Regions from separate parts of the Ureibacillus thermophilus genome, predicted to be linked through region 4. Evidence: riboswitches for the same ligand, from Rfam matches in the RefSeq annotation. Region 4 holds a riboswitch; each other region holds the start of a gene.
The links. Region 4 has a riboswitch for S-adenosylmethionine ahead of DKZ56_RS12835 (methionine ABC transporter ATP-binding protein). Riboswitches for the same ligand answer to the same signal wherever they lie in the genome.
Positions count from the first base shown of each region.

Region 1 (5,954 bases), 750 kb from region 4:
AATATAAGCCGCAAAATTTTGAGCGCTATAGACCTTGCTCATTGAACCAGCTCCTTTATTAATTAAAGAGGGAAAGCCTTTCATCAGGCTTTCCATTTATTTTAGGGGGGATCTCAATACGATGGAATCTAATCATCCTCTTATTATTAATATATATCATTTAATCACTAATTTCAAGTATCCTAATTAATTTACTTGGTTTTATTTTAAAAAGGGGATGGGTTATAAAAAAACAATCATTACTGCTAAATGACGGGTCAGCAATTAGAATAAGAAAGCATGTGAATTGTACTCGAATGGGAATACAATTCACACATTATAAATGTTTTGTGAACAACCAAATAAATCCGTGAAGAGGCGTCTCCATGCTGCGAATGGGCAGCTTGTATTTACTTTATTCATCCATTGCGAATGGGCAATGGTTGCGGCAAACCGTTTTCTTTTAAATCTGCTGCAAATGAGCAGCTATTTCATAACTAAATTTTACTTGCTGCAAATGGGCAGCCGGGAATATTATATCCGCTCAAATGAGAACGGGAAGCACTTGAAAAAACTCCGATTCTATATATTTAACAAAGAGAGGGGCTTTGTAATCCACTTTTACGCGTTTTTCACGCCGAATTCAGCTGCTGCTTTGGCTAAAGCTTGATCTAAATCTGCAATGATATCGTCCACATTTTCTAAACCGATGGATAAGCGGATAAGCTCTTCTCCTACACCGGCAATTTTCAATTCTTCAGCAGTTAATTGTTGGTGAGTAGTGGAAGCTGGATGAATAATCAAGGATCTTGCATCTCCAACGTTTGCAACGTGAGAGAACAATTTTACATTGTCAATAACAACGCTTCCTGCTTCACGGCCACCTTTAATACCGAATGTCACCATAGAACCATAACCGTTTTTCAAATATTTTTTCGCTAAATGGTGAGATTCGAATGATTCATCTCCTGGATAATTCACGTATTCCACATATGGGTGGTTTTTCAAAAATGCCACTACTTTTTCTGCATTTTCACTGTGTCTTGGATAGCGGAGGTGAAGAGTTTCCAATCCTTGAAGGAAACTGAATGCCGCATCCGGTCCTAAAGTTGGGCCAAGATCGCGCAATAATTGGACGCGCATTTTTGTTGCAAAAGCTGCACCGGCTGTATCGATGCCGTAACGAATGCCATGATATGTGTGGTCAGGCTCTGTGAAACCAGGGAATCGACCTTGTGTCCAGTCGAATTTTCCTGCATCTACCACAACGCCACCGATTGTTGTACCGTGGCCGCCAATCCATTTTGTTGCTGAATGGATAACAACATCTGCTCCAAAATCAATTGGATTGCATCCATATGGAGATGGGAACGTATTGTCGATGATTAATGGAATGCCATGTTCATGGGCAATTGCTGCTACTGCTTCAATATCTAAAATATTTAAGCTAGGATTTCCTACTACTTCTGCATAGATTGCTTTTGTTTTGTCCGTAATTGCTTTGCGGAAGTTTTCCGGATCTCTTTCATCTACAAATGTTGTTGTAATGCCCCAACGAGGTAATGTGTTAGCAAATAAGTTATATGTTCCGCCATACAATGATCCAGCAGAGACAATTTCATCTCCCGCATTGGCGATATTTAAAATGGAGAAGGCAACTGCCGCCTGACCGGAAGATAGAGCAACAGCTGCAGAGCCCCCTTCTAGCAAGGCAACACGCTTTTCAAACACATCGACTGTCGGGTTCATGATGCGGGAATAAATGTTTCCGGCTTCTTCAAGGGCAAATAATTTTCGTGCATGTTCTGTGTTTTTGAAGGCATAAGCCGTCGTGCGATAAATCGGAACGGCAATTGCACCTGTTACTGGATCAGGTTGTTGACCACCGTGAAGTAATAGCGTTTCTGGTTTGAATTCGGACATGATATTTCCTCCTAAACATAAATTTGATGGAAGGTTTCGAGAAGGCATGGAAGATAAAACAAAAACCCTCTTCATATAAGAAGAGGGCTTTGTACACGTACATTTCCTCCTCTTATCTTTCAGACAAACGTCTGTAGGATTTAGCACCTTTGCAATTTCTTGCAGGTTGCCGGGCATCTTTGGGCCTAGTCCCTCCGCCTCTCTTGATAAGAGTATGATTGATTTTCCATCGTTGGATTAACTATAAAACATAGTATCCCACTCTGTCAACCACTTTTTGAAAATTTTAAAACTTCTTTATTTTTTTGAGTATAATAGAACAAAATTGATTTTTCCATAAATGAAGAGAAAAAAATGTTCATTCCCCCCCAAAATATCTTCTTGTAAAGACTGTGCCGAAAAAGCGATTCTCTTCATTTTCCTCTGTAATATGCCTTCACAACAAAAGATTTCATCCAATTCGGAATGCCGATGATAAACCGAGCCTACCTTCTTGTCCTATTATGAATGGATAGGCGTTCTTTAATTCAAATTTTTGTCATTGGCTAAAAAGTATAATATGATACCTTTAGGAAGAGAAACATCGCTTTAAAGAGCGATCTTCAACTTAACCAGTACATAAAAGGGGTGTAAATGTTGAACGTAAAAGAATTATTGCGTAGTCATACATCTGTACGCAAATATACAGGAGAAGAAATACCAAAAGAAAAAATTATTGATCTAATTCAAACGGCACAAATGGCTGCTTCTTCCCATTTTGTACAAGCCTATAGTGTAATTTTGGTGACAGATGAAGAAAAGAAACAAAAACTCGGAGAACTTTCCAAAAATGAATTTCAATTTCAAACAGCCGGGGCTGCTTTGTTATTCTGTGTCGACTTTAAACGATTAGAAGTAGCTGGGAAAAAACACGGTGTCGATATTACAGTGGATACGGCGGAAAATGTCTTAGTGGGTGTTGCGGATGTGGCGATTTTTGCGCAAAACTTTGTCGTTGCGGCAGAATCTGAAGGCTACGGCATTTGTTATATCGGCGGCGCAAGAAACAATCCAAAAGAAATCAGCGAATTATTTAACCTTCCAGAACACGTCTTCCCGCTCTTTGCAATGACAATCGGGAAACCAACAAAACGAAATGAAACAAAACCAAGACTCCCAGTGGAAGCCGTATTGCATGAAAATGAATATGATGCTGAAAAATATGATGAGCTTTTAGATAAATACGATGCGATTATGGAAAACTATTATGCATCCAGAAGCTCCAATCAAAAAGTATCCAATTGGACGAAGCAAATGGCGGATTTCCTCAGTGAACAACGCCGTCCATTCATCAAAGAATTTTTAGCGTCCAAAGGATTCACTTGGAAATAATCATAAAGAGGCTGGGACATAAACCAAAAATTATAGGGGTAGCTGAAAGAGTTTTGATAAAAAATTGAACTAACGAAAAATTGATTGGAGTGACGGGGCGAGCTCCTGTCGCGCACGCTTAGTCGCAAAGCAAAGCTTTCCTGCGACGAGCCCTCTCGAGACCACGAGGAGCGAAGGAATGACTCAGAGGAGGCTAGCCGGGCCCCGCGGAAAGCGTTCCCGGAACGGAAATCAATTTTTAATAACATATCAAAAAAACATCATTTTCTCTTTGGAGAAAGTGATGTTTTTTTAGATTTGTCAAAACTCTTTATTTTTTCTCTTAAACTTCTATAATGCCCAATCCAATAAAACTAAAAATGTATAAAGATAAATAATAAGGTCTACAGCTATCTCCATTATAGAACTATTTTCACATTTAAACTGATTAAATATTCCTATTTCGCTCCTTAATCCTTTTTTTCAAACATCTGGCATATTAAAATAAAATAAATTGGTCAGTTTTTCCAAATTAATCATGATGCCGCGAAGGGAAGAGAAATGATGAGACAACATAAACAAGTCGCTTTATCCCTCGAACGCCAACATCTTAAACATATAAGAAGTTATTACCGGACAATTGCTGAAATTAACCTATGCTTAGGAAATATCCATCGAAGCATTGAACATAAAATTGATAAGCAAAAATACCAGTATGCTACAGAATATGTGAATCAATATATTTCCTACACAACCGTTTGGAATATCAAATTTGTATATAATCTGGAGAATCCTGAAGTAGCACTCCTTCAACTGTTCCATTTAGAATATATATTCGAACATGAACCAAAAAATCGTTTTACCATGGAACGCAAGCAATTACAAGAACAAAAGAAGCAATTCTCAAAAGTCAATCCCTACAAAGAAGAACAAATGCAGTCAAGAAAACAAGAAATGCTCAATTATATTAAGCAGCGTTCAGAGTAATCTTCCAAAATGATCAACAATTAAAGGGGCGTCTGAAAAGTTGAGACGTCCCCTTTGCGGCTTTAGCTAGAGTTTTTGCCGCAGATAAATTGCGACGAGGAGGCGCGTTTTGTAACCACCGCAGGGAAAGTTTTTAAGAGAATATTACTATAAGAAGTAAGGCTGTTTCCGAAAGTGTTCGACTTTCTGGACAGCCCTTTCTTTATAAACCGATATTGACGACTCCTTCAATTTTCAACGCCTTTACCGGCAAGAAGATTTCACCCGTTTCTAAATAACGGATCACTACTTGATCCCCTTCTTGCAGGTAGATGGAGAGCGGCTCATTTTGTGAACTTACCACAAAGTTTTGTCCGTTATTGAGCAAGAAGGAAACAAGAGTATAATCACCAACCCGTTCTTTATATACGCGGAGAACCACTCCAGCAACAGTTTTCTCCTCGGCGTTGCTTGAACCTTCCACCGAACTTGCTCCTCGGGATAAAGCCGTTTTATATTGCCTTAACGCCTCATTTGGAGTTGAACCATAAACGGAAATTTCCGGATTGGCTGCAGAGACGATAAAGTAATTTTGCAGAAAGCCGTTGGAATCAAGAACCGGTGCAAGCCAGCTCGCTTCTCCATAGAAATTGTAAAGGATTGGCATAGCTCCATGCCATTGTTTTTCAATAAACTTCTTCTCAATAATATCTAAAGCCCCTTGGGAATCCATATACGATTCTTCTAAATTTCCTGTGTAATACACCGCTTTTCCTGTCCGCGCATGAGTTAATGAATAGCCAAGCATGGAATCTACGCCTTCTTTCGGGCTTGTGAAATCCGTAAAGTAATACATTTCCCCATCTTGGTTAAAGACCGGGCTCACATTGGCCTCCGTTCCTTCATCGGAAGGCAGCTTCACATCTTTTTTACCAAAGACGCTATTCCAGAAGCCATGGACATATTTACCGAAATAGCTGTTTTGCAGGCTCACTGCTTCAGGTGAAACAGCCCCGTCAATAAATTCAGGCACTTCCTCTAAAGGAATTTTCTCCATCGCCCCTGAATAAGCATCCACCATCACAATTCCTTTCACATCAAACCCATTCCGTGCTGAAATAAATTCACCGTAAGAACGGATATAATAAGGCGTCCCATCATCATCCACCTCCATCTGAGGCTCACCGTAGAAAATGAGCGTCGGATATTCGAGACGAATATGCCGTTCTAAATTTTTATTAAAAAATGCTGAAGGCACGTAAACCATTTCCTTTGCAACAAAGACCGGATTATCATTGGCATCCGTTGCGCTCATCTTAAAATAGCCAGGCGTTGTTTTACCATTCAACCATTTAAAAAATCCAGCAAACTCAACGGGAGCGATATAAACATACTTCCCGTTCACCTTTTGTATTTGCAAATTGCCAAGTTCATAAAAACTCGTATTTGGCACTTGGCCAAAAGCTTTTTTCATTTTATTTTCGGCAAATTGCGGGGGAACGCTGGCAGGAGTTTTCGTTTCATCAAACGGTTCAATTTCCACTTTTTCTTCCATTTTTGCAGATTCGTACTTTTCCTCAGCGTTAAAAATTGGTGCAATCAACAAATAAAAAAGTCCAATGAAACTAGCAATGAACAATAACCCTTTTACTTTTTGTTCCGCTCCCCTTGAAGCAAGAACACCCAATAGCAAAATCACCGGCCATGCATAGAGGGCGATTGTCCACTGCACATCG
Region 1 covers NZ_CP036528.1:295,751-301,704, forward strand. Annotated here, with positions in the region: gene DKZ56_RS01345 (hypothetical protein) at 1-42, opposite strand, end outside; gene DKZ56_RS01350 (O-acetylhomoserine aminocarboxypropyltransferase/cysteine synthase family protein) at 601-1,902, opposite strand; SAM riboswitch class I at 2,012-2,115, opposite strand; gene nfsA (oxygen-insensitive NADPH nitroreductase) at 2,536-3,273, shown strand; gene DKZ56_RS01360 (hypothetical protein) at 3,817-4,239, shown strand; gene DKZ56_RS01365 (hypothetical protein) at 4,442-5,954, opposite strand, start outside.
Region 1: another riboswitch for S-adenosylmethionine. It lies ahead of DKZ56_RS01350 (O-acetylhomoserine aminocarboxypropyltransferase/cysteine synthase family protein); the one in region 4 lies ahead of DKZ56_RS12835 (methionine ABC transporter ATP-binding protein).

Region 2 (5,954 bases), 600 kb from region 4:
AGGAGCGTGAACCGTATAGTTGCGATCTGCCAAATAGCGACCTAAACGCTTCACATCATTTGTGTTGCCCGTAAAGCCATGCAATAATAAGACAGCACGTTTTCCCGCCTCAATCGTAAATGGTTTTGGCGAAATGATTTTCATTGTGAAGAACTACTCCTTTAACCGTAATAAATGTGTCAGAATATTTAAAATAGATTTTGAAAATTCTTTGAAATTTTTTTATAAATACTTGTTTTTTTTAAGTATTTTTGGTACTCAAACTCAACGTTCAACTTTATTATAGTTATAGGCTTAAATAAATACAATTTATTATTTCTATCAAATTGATTCGAAAACGTTATCATTTTTAAGAAGGGAATAAATTATGGAAATTCAACAATTAGAGTATTTTAAAGTTGTGGCTGAAACTGAACATATGACCCATGCGGCGGAAATGTTAAACATTTCGCAGCCTGCCCTGAGCAAATCTATTTCTAATATCGAGCAGGAGATTGGCGTGCCCCTTTTTGACAGGCAAGGACGTTCAATTATATTGAATCGCTACGGAAAACTTTTTTTAGAAAGCGTCAATAAAATTTTAGAAGAATTCAACAGGGCGAAACAGGAAATTAACGGACTTGTCATGCCCGGATTTGGAGAAGTGTCCTTTGGCTTTATTCATACATTGGGAATGGAAGTTGTGCCGGAATTGATGGCTCATGTCCATGAAAAATATCCAAATATAAAATTTAACTTGACGCAGGCTTCCTCGTTGAATTTGCTGGAACTGTTAGAAAAAGGCGATATTGATTTATGTTTATCTCAAAAAATTGACTCAAAAGTGGTAAGTATCGAATGGGTTGAATTATGGAAAGAAGATTTGTTTGTCATTGTTCCTAAAAATCATCCTTTGGCAGAAAAAGATTTTATCGCATTGCGTGAAATTAAAGATGAACCTTTTGTTTCGATTAAAAAAGGGAATGCTTTGCGCCATATGGTTGATAAATTATTAAAAGAAGTGGGGATTGCTAAAACAAACATTACCTTTGAAGGGGAAGATCCGCATACGGTGGCGGGATTTGTCAGTGCAGGCCATGGGGTATCAATTATTCCAGGAATTAAAGGATTATCCGAGTATAATGTCAAAAAGATATCTGTAAAAGAACCGGTTTGTGAACGAAAAATAGGAGTATCTTGGGTTCAAGGAAGATATATGTCCCCAGCAGCAAACCAATTTATAAATTATTTAGTGGAGTATTTCAAAGGAAAATAGAAAAGGTGTAGATGGCGTGGCAGATAAGCAAGAAAAATTCGAAAGATTAATACTGCAATTTCAACATTTACTTTCAATTGAGCAAATCATGGAAGCAAGGAATATTTACCGTCTTGCCCATGAAAAGAATGTGGAAGCGATGGTTGAATTAGCTTCACTGTATAAGTTCATGGAGGAATATTCCATGGCTGTTTATTGGCTGCAAAAAGCAAGTAAATCTGGGAACAGCGAGGCTCTTTACCAGCTTGCTAATTGTTATTATGAAGGGCTTGGAGTAGAAGAAGATGTGAAAACGGCTTTACAATTATATAAGAAAGCAGCGAAAAAGGGCCATGCCGATGCTCAAAACAACTTAGCCGATATGTATTTAAATGGCGAAGGAACCTCTGTTAATTATAAAGAAGCATTGAAGTGGTTTAAAGAAGCGGCAAAACAAAATGTTGTTGAAGCGATGTTTACACTGGGAATCATGCATGAACAAGGCATCGAAATCAAAAAAGATGAAAAAAAGGCCCTCCAATATTATTTGCAGTCGGCAGAAGGCGGTTATCCTGACGCCCAGTATAGGATGGGCTCCATTTATTTAGAGGGGCTGTTGGGAGTGGAGAAAAACACCTCTCGCGCTATTGAATGGTTTGAAAAAGCAGCACAATTTCACCATATCGATGCCATTTATAATTTAGGATTTTTATATGAACATGGCATCGGCGTCAAGAGAAATGGAAAAAAAGCTCTTTATTATTACAAGAGAGCCTCATTGCTTGGAGATTATCAGGCAAAATTAAATATCGCCAACATTTATGAAAAGGGCATTGATGTTGAGGCCGATAAAAAAGCTGCAGCCCGCTGGAGAGAATTAGCAAGACAACAAATGGAAAATGATTATGACCGATAGTTCCCCACCATTTGAAAAGTAAAGAGCATGTTCATCAAATCTTCAGAGAAAATTTTGCTAAAGCCGACACAAAAAGAAGAAAGAATAGCGATTATACTTAAAATAGCGAAAATGAATGTATGGGAGTTGTATCGAATGAAAACGGTAACAGTAATTGGTGGAGGAATTACAGGACTTTGCACGATGTTTTACTTGCAAAAACAGCTGAAAGAGCGCAATCTTTCTGCCCATTTAGTACTGCTTGAAAAAAATCCTTACCTTGGCGGAAAAATGCATACTGTGCGGGAAAATGGATTTATCATGGAAACGGGGGCAGATTCCATTGTCGCCCGTTATCCAAGCGTCCAAAAATTAATTCAAGAGCTTGATTTTGAATCGGAAGTCGTTTATAACGAAACGGGAATTTCTTATATTCATACAAATCATGAACTGCATGCCATCCCGAAAGAATCAGTCTTTGGCATTCCTATGACGGTGGAATCGTTAAAAGCAAGCACCCTCATTTCTGAAGAAGGAAAGCAGCGAGTGTTGAAAGATGGAGAAATTCCAAATACGAAATTTACGAAAGAAAGCTCCATCGGGGAATTTTTAGAGTACTTTTTAGGGAAAGAAATCGTGGAAAAACAAATTGCCCCAGTGCTTGCCGGCGTGTATTCCGGCGATATTTACAAATTATCCATTGCCTCCACTCTTCCATATTTAGTGGATTATAAAAATGAATACGGCAGCTTGATGAAAGGTTTACAAGCGAATCGCGAGAAGTTTGAACGGGAAGCCAACAAAAAATTCCTTTCTTTTAAAAACGGGTTATCCCAGTTGATTGACCGTTTGGAAGAACTGCTTGATACAGTGGAAATTCGCAAAAATACTGAAACAATTCGGGTTGAGAAGAAAAATGATCTTTATGAAATCACATTAGCAAATGGCGAAAAGCTTGAAGCGGATGTTGTGGTGTTGGCATTACCAAACCAAGTCGTAAAGAACTTATTAAAGGATGAAGAATTAGACCCTTATTTCAACCAATTTAAAAATGCTTCTGCTATTACGATGTATTTAGGCTTCGATTTGCCGGATTCCATTTTGCCGCAAGATGGTACGGGATTTATTGTTTCCCATAACAGCGATTTAGTGTGCAATGCCTCCACTTGGACAAGCCGCAAATGGAAACATACATCCAAAGATGGAAATTTATTAGTACGCTTGTTTTATAAAGAAAACAATCCCCGCTATCATGAATTAAAAGTCATGAGCGATGAAGAACTGACAAAGGTAGCCCTAAACGATATTAAACTCAGCTTAAATATTGAAGAACAGCCGAACATGGTAAAAATTACAAAATGGATCGATGCGATGCCAAAATACGATTTAGCCCATCACGAAGCCTTGCAGGAAGTGCTCTCAAAATTAAAAGAACGTTATCCGAATTTGCTCATTGCCGGCTGCTCTTATTTTGGAGTAGGCATTGGTGCTTGTATTGACAACGGAAAAGAAACAGCAGAGAATATTTTTGAGCTTATTTCGCAGTAATTCCGATTTGTTAACTTGACAAAATGAAGATTACCGTTTATGATGAGAGCTATTATATTGATATTTTAAAATTGAATAACACTTATCAAGAGAAGTGGAGGGAACTGGCCCGAAGAAGCTTCAGCAACCAACTAATCTATTTAGTAAGGTGCTAAATCCAGCGGCAATTGCCGAAAGATAAGGTGACTATAAGGAAATGACAAGCCTTCTTTCGCAAGAAGGCTTTTTCTATTAGATGAATTAACTGAAAATTTATGCAGTATAGAAAAGTGAGGGAATTTAATGGGACTATTAGAGGCTTTAAAAAATAGCGTGTTAGTTGCGGATGGAGCAATGGGGACGCTTTTATATTCGTATGGTCTGGAATCTTGCCATGAAGAAATGAATATAGAAAGGCCAGAAATTATCGAAAAAATTCATAGCGAATACATACAAGCCGGCGCAGATGTCATCCAAACGAACACATATGGCGCAAATAAAATTAAGCTTACCCGATACGGACTAGAGTCCAAAGTGGTGGAAATCAATAAAGGGGCCATTGAAGTGGCAAGACGTGCAGCAGCAGGAAAAGACGTCTTTATTTTAGGCTCCATTGGCGGAATTCGCGGGGTTCGTAAAGTGGATTACACTTTGGATGAAATTTTGGAAGCTGTAAGGGAACAGGCAGAAGTGTTGATTGCAGGCCGGTTAGATGGGTTATTGCTCGAAACTTACTATGATTTTGAAGAGCTTACGGAAACGTTGAAAATGGTAAGAGCAATGACCGATATGCCGATTATTGCCCAAGTTTCCATGCAAGAGCCGGGCGTTTTGCTTAATGGCCTGAAATTAAATGAAGCGTTAAAACAGCTTGAACAATTAGGTGCAAATATAGTCGGTGTGAACTGTCGCCTTGGTCCTTACCATACGATTCAAGCCTTTGAAGAGGTGGAAATTCCTGAGAAAGCTTATTTATCCGCCTATCCGAACGCTTCGTTATTGGATATTGAAGATGGCCGCGTTGTTTACGAATCAGAAGTGGATTATTTTGCCCGTGCTGCAGTGGAACTTTGCAATGAGGGAGTAAGACTTATTGGAGGATGCTGCGGCACAACGCCAAAACATATTGAAGCTGTGAAAAAGAAATTAGCTCATTTCCGGCCGATTGAAAAGAAAGTGGCAAAACCTGTAAGGGAAGCAATTATTCAAGAGGCGGAACCGCATAGCTTCGAGCCTCTTCATGAAAAAGCTAAAAGAGAACGCTCGGTGATTGTGGAATTAGATACGCCAAAACATTTAGAAATTGAGCAATTTGTGGAAGGTGCTAAGGCTTTGTATGAAGCTGGGGCGGACCTTATCATGATGGCGGACAATTCTTTAGCCTCCCCAAGAGTCAGCAACTTGGCTATGGGTGCCATTTTAAAACTGCAATACGGCATTCGCACAATGCCTCACATAACTTGCCGTGACCGGAATTTGATTGGGCTTCAATCTCATTTGATGGGGTTAAATGCCCTCGGATTACATGATGTTCTAGCGGTTACCGGCGACCCTACAAAAGTGGGGGATTTTCCTGGGGCGACGAGCGTCTATGATGTTTCTTCAATGGAATTAATCTCTCTCATTAAACAATTAAACGAAGGGATTTCTTTCTCCGGAAAATCTCTTAAAAAGAAAGCGAATTTCTCCGTGGCGGCTGCTTTTAATCCGAATGTACGCGTTATCGATCGCGCGGTAAGCCGCCTGGAGAAAAAAATTGAACATGGTGCGGATTATTTCATTTCACAGCCAATTTATTCGAAAGAAAAAATTGTGGAAGTCTATGAGGTGACAAAGCATTTAGAAACGCCGATTTATATTGGCATTATGCCGCTCACAAGTTTTAAAAATGCGGAGTTTTTGCACCATGAAGTACCGGGAATTAAACTCTCCGATGATGTGTTAGAGAGAATGAAACAGGTGAGCGGCAATAAAGAAGAAGAAACAAAAGTAGGTCTTGAAATTGCAAAAGAGTTGTTAGATACAGCAACCCAATACTTTAACGGCATTTACTTGATTACACCGTTTATGCGATATGAACTGACAATACAACTATTGCAATATATCCAACAACTTGATGAGCAAAACAAAGGAGTTAAAGCAAATGGCTAACCATCCAATCGAAGAACAGTTGCAAAAACGAATTTTAATTATCGACGGGGCAATGGGAACAATGCTCCAGCAGGAAAATTTAACAGCTGAAGATTTTGGTGGGGAAGAATATGAGGGATGCAATGAACATCTTGTTTTAACAAGACC
Region 2 covers NZ_CP036528.1:152,263-158,216, reverse strand. Annotated here, with positions in the region: gene DKZ56_RS00675 (alpha/beta hydrolase) at 1-144, opposite strand, end outside; gene DKZ56_RS00670 (LysR family transcriptional regulator) at 368-1,255, shown strand; gene DKZ56_RS00665 (tetratricopeptide repeat protein) at 1,272-2,150, shown strand; gene hemG (protoporphyrinogen oxidase) at 2,286-3,677, shown strand; SAM riboswitch class I at 3,757-3,861, shown strand; gene DKZ56_RS00655 (bifunctional homocysteine S-methyltransferase/methylenetetrahydrofolate reductase) at 3,960-5,807, shown strand; gene metH (methionine synthase) at 5,800-5,954, shown strand, end outside.
Region 2: another riboswitch for S-adenosylmethionine. It lies ahead of DKZ56_RS00655 (bifunctional homocysteine S-methyltransferase/methylenetetrahydrofolate reductase); the one in region 4 lies ahead of DKZ56_RS12835 (methionine ABC transporter ATP-binding protein).

Region 3 (5,954 bases), 500 kb from region 4:
CTTGTTTGTATTGTTGGAATTTTTTTACTTTCTTTTGTGGCAACCGGGGATTTGGTGGCTTCCACTAGCAAAGTCTTTTCTAGTTTCATCTACGCTATTACGGAACTACTATCGACCATCATTATCATTTGCGTTATTGTCGCCATGAGCCGGGTGCTTTTAAAAACGGAAATTAACGAAGTGATGGTCTCCCCTTTTACGAAAATCATTAAAAATCCGACGCTTGCCTATTGGACAATAGGGATTTTAATGATGGTGATTTCCTGGTTCTTCTGGCCATCCCCTGCTGTTGCGCTGCTTGGAGCGGTGTTATTGCCTGTTGCGATACGAGCTGGACTTCCTGCTCTTGGCGTGGCAATGGCGATGAACTTATTCGGGCATGGGATTGCGCTATCTGGCGATTTTATCATTCAAGGCGCACCGAAATTGACGGCTGATGCAGCAGGACTCCCTGTTAGCGATGTCATTTCTGCTAGCGTTCCTCTTGTCATCGTGATGGGCGTTGTGACAACTTTTACAGCATTTTTCTTGCTCAGAAGGGATTTGAAACGGGGAACTATTGAGATGGTTGGCGGTTTTGATGGTGGCCAAGAAGACGAAGAGGAAGTGGAAGCACATCTCTTAACGAAAAATCAAAAACGATTTTTTGCTATTTTAATACCGATTACCTTCTTATTAAATGTAGTCGCGATGGCGATTTTTGATTTAACCGGCGGGGATGCAACGGCGCTCATTGGCGGAACAACCCTTGTACTTCTGCTGCTCCTATCCATGTTTGCCCATAAAAATGCAGGACTTGAAAAAACGACAAGTTACTTAATTCAAGGATTCCAATTTGGTTTTAAAGTGTTTGGACCAGTGATTCCAATCGCCGCTTTCTTCTATTTAGGAGATTCAGGATTCACACAAATCATCGGCGACTATTTGCCTGAAACATCCCAAGGCATCATCAACGATTTAGGGGGCGCTTTGGCAGCCGTTGTGCCAATGACAGCGGAAGTTGCGGCAGTAACCGTTGCTGGTGTCGGCGCTATTACCGGATTAGATGGGTCCGGATTTTCGGGCATTTCATTAGTCGGCTCCATTGCCAATCTATTTGGAACAGTCATTGGCGATGGAACTGCAACGCTTACGGCCCTTGGGCAAATTGCAGCGATTTATGTCGGCGGGGGAACGCTTGTACCATGGGCGTTAATTCCGGCTGCTGCCATCTGTAACGTAAGTCCGTTTGAATTGGCGAGACGAAATTTAGTTCCTGTTGTAATCGGACTCGTTGTAACTACGATTGTGGCAATGTTTTTCATCTAAAAATAAGAGCTGTAAAAATTCTTCCGAAATAGAAGAATTTTTACAGCTCTGTTTAAATTTCGAAATTAATGGCATCTTCCACATAGTGCCAATCGTACGGCGTTTCTTGGTAAACGTAGTAGTTTAACCAGTTGTAGAATAATAAGTGGGCATGGGCGCGCCAATAATTTTTTGGCTGTTTTGTTGGGTCGTTGTCAGGGAAATAATTTTCTGGTATGTCGACCGGCAAACCTTTCTTTATGTCACGCTCATATTCTTCTGCAAGGGTTGTGGCATCATATTCCAAGTGACCGGTAATCATAATGTGTTTATTGTCTTTTGATTGAATGATAAAAGGCCCAACTTCTTCAGAATAACTTAATAATTTTAAATCCGGATGCTGCTCGATTTCCTCGATGGAAACAGATGTATATCGTGAATGAGGCGCCACAAATTCATCGTTGAAACCACGAACTAAATCGTTCGTTAAGTCCGTAATTGTATGGGAATAAATGCCGGAACATTTTTTCGGCAATTCAAACTTGCCAATGCCAAAATGGTAATACAAAGCCGCCTGTGCAGCCCAACAGATATAAATGATTGATGTGACATTCACTTTCGCCCAGTCTAAAATTTCAGTCAATTCTTTCCAATAGTTGACTTCTTCAAATTCCATGCGTTCCACAGGCGCCCCTGTGATGACCATTCCATCAAAACGGCGGTGTTTAATTTTATCAAATGTTTTATAAAACAACTCTAAATGGCTTTTTGATACATTTTTTGATTCATATGTAGCAGTATTTAAAAAGGTTACATTCGTTTGCAGCGGCGTATTTCCAAGCAAGCGCAGCAATTGAAGTTCCGCTTTTTCTTTCTCAGGCATTAAATTCAACACTAAAATGTTTAATGGCCGAATGTCCTGCGATAATGCGCGGTCCTCTTCCATGACGAAAATTTTTTCATTTCTTAATATTTCTCCAGCTGGTAAATTTTTAGGAATATTAATTGGCATTCCCTTGTCCCCCATTTCTAAATAATCTGAAATAAAAAACCCTCTCATTCCAGCAATGAGAATGAGAGGGTACAAATATTTCATGCACACTCTCTTATCTCCCAAGGTTACACCTTGCTGGAATTAGCACCTTTCTAACATCCGTTAGAGGTTGCTGAAGTTTCATTGGGCCAAGTCCCTCCACTTCTCTTGATAAGAAAGTATTAATTCCATATAAAATTAAGAATATCCTAACATATCCAATAGAGAAATGCAATATTCGAGCTATTTGATTTCACTCTGAAATTTCTCGAACCACTCCAACTTTTCCTTCTCAAATATTTCTTTTTCTAAAAATTCATCCCAATTATTTAATAACGTATTCCACACCCGAGGAAAAAATTCCTTCTTTTCATTGTTCCAAATAATCAGTTCAATGCATGGAACATCATTAATTTGCACCTTTTCCAATGATAAAATGGATTTGATTTCCTGCTCACTTTCGTCCATTGAATCCAAGTACATTTTTTGTATTTCATTTATGAAAAACTCTTGATTCAATGTTTCCTCTTCATTTTTCATATAGCGGTATAATTGGTCTGGAAAATCATCATAATCCAATACTTCTTCTATATCTCCATGGAAAATGTTGGAATGGGTTGGGCTATATAACAACTCCACCGTCACAGGATCTAATTCTTCTTCAAAGACTCCCTGGGCAAATTGTTGCTTCCCTTTTTCGGTCAATTGATAAACCTTGTTTTCCCTTGCCAGCAACCCATTTTTTTGCATTTTCCGCATCAAATCTTCTATAAATAAAGGCTCCACCAATAAAATGTCGCTCAGTTCTTCCGCGTTTTCAAAAGTGGATTTTTGAAATGAAAACAGCAAAATTTTCATTAAAATATCCATCGTCTTTTTTTCGATGGGCTGATAGGTGATTTCATACGTATGCATAGGAAGACACCAAATATCCGTATGAACAATCGTTCCCTTCATTTCTTTTTCTAATTGTTGTTTTAATTGTTGGAGTTCCATGTCGCAGGCTCCTTCGTAATTGTTCGTATTCCTTGCAGGGCTTTCACAACCTCATATAAGCGCTGATACATCTCTCTCGTTTCTTTCTTTTTCGGACGTTTTGTAAACATTTCAGAGCTGCCGACGATCATCAGCAATTCCCGCGCTCGGGATAAAGCGACGTTTAAACGGCGATAGTCTTTGGCAAAGCCGATTTCCCCATGTTGGTTATTGCGTACCATACTTAATAAAATGACATCCATTTCCATTCCTTGGAACTTATCGACTGAACCTGTGCGAATATGCAAATGAGGCAAATTCAGTTCTTCAACTAATTGATTCACCCGGTTAACCTGTTCTCTATAGAAGCTGATTACACCCACAGATTTTAACGCTTCTTTCTCAAATTGCCCATTTTCTTTCCCTTTTGCCGTTGCATCGTTTAAGTCTATCAATAATTCCTTAATGATTTCTAGTTCTGAAGTATTGAATAAGCTGGAACCTTCTTGCATCCGTTCTTCAAAATAAAACGGCTCATTTGGGATGTCAAACCATAGCAAATGTTCATGTCGTTTTACAAAGTGGCCTTCCAGTCGATGGTCTCTTACTTCATCAGAGTTTGTGAGGCCGCATTGCAAAGATTCATTTCCATTTTGATAGAAAGGTGCAATCGTTTGCATAATTTTTTCATGCATGCGGTATTGAATGCCAAGCATTTTCTTATTGGTGCTTGGCAAGTTTTTATAAAGGCGTTCAAATAAAGATTCTTCCAACAGTTTTTCCAGCTCTCGTTTTTCTTCAAAACCATCCATATTTTTCAAGATTTCTTCCAGCGTTTCTTCAAAGGTATCGTCGCCAATTAAAGGCGGCAGTTGATGATGGTCGCCGACAAGGATGATTTTCTTTCCTTTTAACATTGGAAGCAAAAGTTCAGGAGGTGTGGCTTTTGACACTTCATCAATAATGACTACATCAAAAATCGGATAGTTGTCCATAAACTCTTTATTGGCAGAGGCAACGCAGGTTGTACCAATGACATTCGCGTGTTTGACGTAAAGTTTTCGAATTTCTTCTAAATCCTGTTCTGTTGCTCGGTTTAATAAAGAGAACCATTCTTTTTGGATTTCCTTTGTAATTGGCAGCCGCTTGATTTGGCGTTCGTATTTTTCAATTTCAAGGTAGCAGTTCTTTATTTTTTTATTCGTCTCTTCCAATTCCAATTCTGGGGTTCGTTTTAAGATTTTCTGAAATTCTTCTGCTTTTCGTTCCATCGCAATTCCTTGACGATGCAGCGATTTAATTTCCTTTTCCAAAGTTTCTACTAATGCTTGTTGATGGGAAAGTTCCCGTTCGTTTTCATCGATTTCTTTTTTCAGTCGAGCTTTTTGTGTTTCAAAAACTTGAAGGTTTTCTTGTTGTTTCTCAAGATGATAGAGTTTTTCTTGCAATGAATGGATTACTGCTTGAAGTTCATCAACGGATGGAATAAAATCAGCTTTTTCGATTTGCAGCTCGTCCAGTTCTTTTTCATATTGCAAAAGAGTTTGCTCTAGGTGATTTCTTTTTTGTTCTAATGTTTGAATTTGGCCTTCATTGATGCCGATGCTTTCTAAATATTGATCATAAACAGCTTTTTTTAATTTGTTGAAAACAAGTCTTGATTCATCCGCTAAAGATTGATATTGATGCAATAGTTCATTGACAAACAGCCGTCTTAAAAATAGCCCTCGAATGGAAGGAATGCCATTTTGCCGATTGATTTTTTGCTGTTTGAAAGCAAGGGCAAGTTTATTCAAAAACTCATTCACTTCATGTAGGGAATAATGGTGGTGCGGCGGCAATGAAACGGGTTCAATGGGAATTCTCAATGTTTTCTGGTTGTATTCAATGGCTTTTTCAATCCGTTCAGAAATTTGGATGGCCGGTTTCAATTCCAATATTTGCTGATGGAGTTTTTCCATGTCCAAAAGCAGCTGGTTGATGGCAAATTTTCTCCGGATTCCATAGGTTTCGATAAACTCTTTGAGTTCATCTACTTTTTTTAAAGATTGCAATTGAGTCAGCAACTCATCCGATTGCTCCCTTTTCGTTTCCAATAATGAAAGTTCATTGGAAACTTGTTGCAATTCCCATTGCACTCTTTGCAGTCGCTCCCTCGTCTTACTAAAGCGAATGAAATGTTTGCTTTCCTCCATTTGCCGTTCTGCTTCGCTGATTTCTTGGCGGATTTTTTCTGCCTCTTTGCTGGATAACGCACTTTCAATTTCAGTTAGTTTCTCGATTTTTTCATGTAACGCTGTTTGGCAAGCTGCAATACTTTGTTCCTTTTTTTCTTTTTCCTTATTCAGCGCAATAATCTGCTTTTTTAAGTCAGCAATAGTTGCAAAGGCTTCTTGTAATTCCTTTTCAGCCTGCTGTTTCCTCACAATATCCTTTTCTAATGCAGCTGCTTTTTTCTCCAAACTTTCAATCTGCTGCTTACAATCTTGAATGGCATTTTTTAAAAGGATTTCTTTTTCATCGTGCTGCCTAATTTCATTGGAAAGAGCTTCAAAGGTTTGAATTTTCCAATATTCCGCCACATTTTCCTCAATAAATTTTTTCCCTTCTTCTTCGATGCTGTCTGTCCGTCCATAGCGCAAAATCCGAATATCTTTAT
Region 3 covers NZ_CP036528.1:2,071,879-2,077,832, reverse strand. Annotated here, with positions in the region: gene DKZ56_RS10275 (hypothetical protein) at 1-1,308, shown strand, start outside; gene metA (homoserine O-acetyltransferase MetA) at 1,361-2,299, opposite strand; SAM riboswitch class I at 2,391-2,498, opposite strand; gene DKZ56_RS10265 (hypothetical protein) at 2,564-3,316, opposite strand; gene DKZ56_RS10260 (DEAD/DEAH box helicase) at 3,298-5,954, opposite strand, start outside.
Region 3: another riboswitch for S-adenosylmethionine. It lies ahead of metA (homoserine O-acetyltransferase MetA); the one in region 4 lies ahead of DKZ56_RS12835 (methionine ABC transporter ATP-binding protein).

Region 4 (5,954 bases):
ATTCAAGAAGGTAAATTCAATGATGAAATTGTTCCGATTGAAGTCGTACAGCATTATGTTGATGAAAATAATACATTGAAGGAAAAACGCTTTACGTTCTCAGTGGACGAAGGAGTGCGTCCAGGAACAACGAAGGAAGTGTTGGCGAAATTGCGTCCAGCCTTCAGCGTAAATGGCACAGTGACAGCTGGAAATGCATCCCAAACTTCCGACGGCGCTGCAGCAGTTCTTGTAATGGACCGGGAAGAAGCTGAAAAACAAGGATTAAAACCAATGGCAAAATTTTTAAGCTTTGCTGTTGGGGGCGTTCCACCTGAAGTGATGGGAATCGGACCAATTGAAGCCGTGCCAAAAGCGTTGAAATTGGCAGGTTTGAAACAAGAAGATATCGACTTATGGGAGCTCAATGAAGCCTTTGCTTCCCAATCCCTTCAAGTTATTCGCCATCTAGGTTTAGATATGGATAAAGTAAATGTCAACGGAGGCGCGATTGCATTAGGACATCCGCTAGGTGCAACTGGAGCCATCTTAACATTGAAGCTGATCCATGAATTAAGAAGACAAGGCAAAAAATATGGCGTTGTGACAATGTGCATTGGCGGCGGTATGGGAGCTGCTGGCGTATTTGAAATTTTATATTAATTCGTTTGCTAGATTTAAAACGTGATAGGGAGGAATTGACATGGTTCAAACAACTGACTTTGTAAAAGGTGGAAGCTTCTTAATTGAAGACGTGGATTTAGAAAAAGTGTTTACACCGGAAGATTTTACAGATGAACATATCATGATTGCCAAAACGACAGAAGAATTCGTTGAAAACGAAGTATTGCCAGTATTTGATAAATTGGAAAACCATGAATTTGAACATTCTGTAGAGTTAATGAAAAAAGCAGGGGAACTGGGGCTACTTTCCGCTGACATTCCTGAAGAATACGGCGGCTTAGGTCTTGATAAAATTACTTCAGCTCTAATTGGAGAAAAAATGTCCCGTGCTGGCGGCTTCAGCTTAACGCACGGCGCCCACGTTGGAATCGGTTCATTGCCAATCGTTCTTTTCGGCAATGAAGAACAAAAACAAAAATATTTGCCAAAACTTGCAACGGGCGAATGGATTGCCGCTTATGCGTTGACAGAGCCAGGTTCAGGATCTGACGCATTAGGTGCCAAAACAACTGCAAAACTAAATGAAGCAGGAACTCACTATATTCTAAACGGCGAAAAACAATGGATTACAAACTCTGGTTTTGCCAATGTATTCATTGTCTATGCGAAAGTGGATGGCGAACATTTTACAGCATTCATTGTTGAGCGCTCTTTCCCAGGCGTTTCTGTTGGTCCGGAAGAAAAGAAAATGGGGATTAAATCTTCATCCACTCGCACATTGATTTTAGAAGATGTGCCAGTTCCAGTGGAAAACGTATTAGGCGAAGTTGGAAGAGGTCACGTTGTAGCATTTAACATTTTAAATATCGGCCGCTATAAATTAGGCATTGGTGCAGTAGGCGCTTCAAAACGAGCATTGGAGCTTGCCATCCAATATACAAATCAGCGCAAGCAGTTCAATACGCCTATTTCAAGCTTCAACTTAACAAAAGAAAAACTTGCTACAATGGCATCTCAGCTTTATGCTTCTGAATCGCTTAACTACCGTACAGTAGGCTTATTTGAAGACCGTTTCAGCAAATTATCTGCCGATGAAGCAAAAGATGGCAAAGCAGTAGCAAAAGCTGTTGCGGAATATGCAATTGAATGCTCCATCGCTAAAGTGTTTGGTTCTGAAACTTTGGATTACATTGCGGATGAAGCAGTTCAACTTCACGGCGGTTATGGTTTCATGTCTGAATATGAAGTGGAACGCATTTACCGCGACTCTCGCATCAACCGTATTTTCGAAGGTACAAATGAAATCAACCGCTTGATTGTACCAGGCACATTCATGAAAAAAGCGTTAAAAGGAGAACTTCCTTTATTGCAAGTTGCACAAAACTTACAAGAAGAGCTGCTTATGTTGATGCCTGAAGAAGTGGGCGATGAACCGCTAGCACAAGAAAGATATCTTGTGAAAAATGCGAAGAAAATCGGCATTCTTGCTGCAGGGGTAGCTGCACAACGCTTCGGTACAAAACTTGATCAAGAACAAGAAGTGTTGGTGAACATTGCAAACATCGCAAACTATGTATATGCAATGGAATCAACAGTATTGCGTACAGCAAAAGCTATTGAAAGAGATGGCCTTGAAAAAGCACAACAAAAATTATTGTATACGCAAATCTTCTGCCAAGAAGCTTTTGCAGAAATTGAAAAAGAAGCAAAAGAAATCATCATCGCTTCTGTGGAAGGAGACAATGCACGCATCACGCTTTCTGCATTGCGCAAATTAACTCGCCACAATCCATACAACCTAATCTTGAAAAAACGCGAAGCTGCTGATCGCCTCATCGCAGCAGAAAAATATATCGTATAATCAGCCAAAAAATGTCCGAAAGCCGATCACAACAGCTTTCGGACATTTTTTATCCATTGGTCGGCAAACAACCCGGCTAATTATCCCACTGTTTCCTTCAATCGTTGAATGGTTACAATAGAATGTATTAAAATTTCATGAAAACTCTGCTTGAACACATGATTCGAATCATGCATGATAAAAATAAGAGTTGATAGAAAAATCATGAAAAATAAGGAGATAAAGAAATGACGCTGAAATTTATACATTATCCACGATGCACCACTTGCAAAAAAGCGCAAAAATGGTTGGATGAAAACGGAATAAAATATGAAGCTATTCATATTGTAGAACAAACTCCTACAAAAGAAGAATTAAAATCTTATTGGGAGAAAAGCGGACTTCCGCTGAAAAAATTTTTTAATACATCCGGTCAAAAGTATAGATCCCTTGGCTTAAAGGATAAACTAGATGCGATGTCTGAGGAAGAGCAGTTGGAATTGCTTGCTTCAGATGGAATGTTGATTAAACGGCCTATTATAACAAATGGGGAAAAGGTGACTCTTGGATTTAAAGAGGAAGAGTTTGAAAAGGTTTGGAAGTGACTTGTTTTCGCTAGAGAAATATGTCAAACTGTTAAAAAGATTACATATTTTATGGAGGTTAAAGTATGTCAGTACCAAAGGACTTGCGTTATACTTCAGAACATGAATGGGTAAAAGTAGAAGATGGAAAAGTACGTGTAGGAATCACAGATTATGCACAATCTGAACTTGGCGATATTGTGTTCGTGGAACTTCCTCAAGTAGGCGATGAAATTCGAGTGGGCGAGCCATTCGGTAGCGTGGAATCCGTTAAAACGGTTTCGGAATTATATGCGCCGATTTCAGGGAAAGTGGTAGAAGTGAATGCAGAGTTGGAAGACAGCCCTGAACTTGTCAATGAATCGCCATATGAAAAAGCTTGGATGATTGTGGTGGAGCCGGAAGATGTTTCTCAAATTGAACAATTGTTGACAGCTGAAAAATATGAGGAATTGATTTCCGAATAAGGTAGAGTAAACGCCAGTGCAAGAACTGGCGTTTTTTTAAAAACTTAATATAATAAATAAACAGCCTTTTTATTATCGTGCATGGGGTGAGCAATATGACGTATGAAAAATGTATTATTGTAGAAGGTCGTTCAGATATGCTGAAATTGGTCCCCATCTTAGCGGAAGAGGTAAAGATTGTTTACACGAATGGAACGATTAGCGAAGATGCCCTGTTAGAGCTCCTTGAACCATATGAAGAATGTGAGCTTTATACTTTTTTTGATGCCGATCAATCGGGTGAAAAACTGAGGAAACTCATGAAACGGATTTACTCGGAAGCTATTCATTTAAATGTTCCAAGGACATATATGGAAGTGGCGAATGCACCCCGAAAAGTGCTGGCCCAATTACTGAGAGATGCTAATTTTTCAGTTCATAAAGAATATTTAATATAGGAAATGATGGAAATGGAAGAATGGACAATTGAAACGTGGAAAGAAAAAGCAGAAACACATGAACTAACAGCTTTTTATTTATATACACCATTTTGCGGGACGTGTATGGTTGCTTCTAAAATGATGGAAGTGGTTGAAGCATTGCTTCCTCAAATTCCAATGGGAAAAGCAAATCTTAATTATTTGGAAGAATTCGCTTTTGAGCAGCAAATTGAAAGTGTTCCTTGTTTGATTATTACAAAAAATGGAAAAGTTTACGAAAAAGTCTATGCCTTTAAATCCGTACAAAACTTATATGAAAAGTTGACTTTATAGTTGACATCTAATAGATTCCATGATACATTGATTTCATAATTAAATAGTCAACTCTTATTAAGAGTGGTGGAGGGAAGTGCCCTATGAAACCCGGCAACCATCATAGTTAATATGATAAGGTGCCAAATCACGCAAAGTATTGATTACTTTGAAAGATAAGAGGAAGTTTTACGTATCTTCTTGGGTAGTTCAACTTCCCTTCTACTTATCAAAGTAGGAGGTTTTTTTTATTTCATGTTATATGAATCATAAAAATTGTAAAATTCACAAATGTAGAACGATTACATCATTGCGGTTTGCAAAAAAGGAGTACTTATATGATTGAAGTAAAAGATGTCACAAAAATATTTAAAACGAAAAGTGGACAATTAACCGCAGTTGATCATGTCAGTTTATCCGTTCAAAAAGGTGAAATTTTCGGAATCATCGGATATAGCGGTGCCGGAAAAAGTACGCTCATTCGCCTTTTGAATGGACTAGAAAAACCATCGAGCGGTTCAGTTATTGTCAATGGTCAAGAAATTTCTTCAATTAAAGGAAAAGAATTGCGAAAAGCGCGGCAAAAGATTAGCATGATTTTCCAACACTTTAATTTGTTGTGGTCGAGAACAGTTGCGGAAAATATTGCTTTCCCGTTAGAGATTGCGGGTGTGCCAAAAGCTGAAAGAGAAAAAAGGGTACAAGAGTTGATTGAGCTTGTTGGATTGAAAGGACGTGGAGATGCTTATCCATCCCAGCTTTCCGGCGGCCAGAAACAGCGTGTTGGGATTGCGAGAGCATTAGCCAATAATCCTGAAGTATTGCTATGCGATGAAGCTACAAGTGCATTGGACCCTGAAACAACGGACTCCATTTTGAGTCTGTTAAAAGACATAAATGAGCGTCTTGGTTTGACCATTGTGTTAATTACTCATGAAATGCACGTGATTCGAAAAATTTGCCATCGGGTAGCAGTAATGCAAGCGGGACGTATTGTGGAACAAGGAACAGTTCTTGAAGTGTTCCGAAATCCTCAAGCGGAAATTACGAAAAACTTTGTGATGCAAGTATCCGATTTTAAAGAAACTAAAGAAGCGATTGAACACATTTTGAAAAACTATCCAACGGGAAAAATAGTAAAACTGACTTTCGTAGGAAATACATCGGAACAGCCAGTTATTTCTTATTTAATAAAAGAATTTCAAATTGAAGTGAATATCGTCCATGGCAATATTTCCCAAACAGCGAACGGCCCTTATGGAACTTTAATTGTTCAGCTTGTTGGAGAACAGGAAAAAGTGCAAAAGGCATTAGATAAATTGCAAACGATGAACATTCAAACGGAGGTGATTGCAAATGATTGAGACTTTCTTTCCTAATGTCAAATGGGATATTATGTGGCAAGCAACCTATGACACTCTTTACATGACAATCATCTCTACAGCTATTACCTTCGTTCTTGGATTATTAATTGGAATTTTGCTGTTTTTGACAAGCCCGCATCAATTATGGGCAAATAAAGTGGTGCATTTCTTGACGGGCTCTATTGTCAACATTTTCCGTTCGATTCCGTTTATCATATTAATTATTTTATTAATTCCGTTTACAAAATTTTTGCTTGGGACCATTCGCGGGGTGAATGCCGCTTTGCCGGCGTTGATTATCGGTTCGGCTCCATTCTATGCCCGCCTTGTATTAATCGCATTTAGAGAAGTGGATAAAGGTGTAA
Region 4 covers NZ_CP036528.1:2,567,407-2,573,360, reverse strand. Annotated here, with positions in the region: gene DKZ56_RS12865 (acetyl-CoA C-acetyltransferase) at 1-642, shown strand, start outside; gene DKZ56_RS12860 (acyl-CoA dehydrogenase FadE) at 683-2,464, shown strand; gene DKZ56_RS12855 (arsenate reductase family protein) at 2,692-3,048, shown strand; gene gcvH (glycine cleavage system protein GcvH) at 3,114-3,494, shown strand; gene DKZ56_RS12845 (toprim domain-containing protein) at 3,590-3,931, shown strand; gene DKZ56_RS12840 (thioredoxin family protein) at 3,944-4,246, shown strand; SAM riboswitch class I at 4,298-4,408, shown strand; gene DKZ56_RS12835 (methionine ABC transporter ATP-binding protein) at 4,564-5,589, shown strand; gene DKZ56_RS12830 (methionine ABC transporter permease) at 5,582-5,954, shown strand, end outside.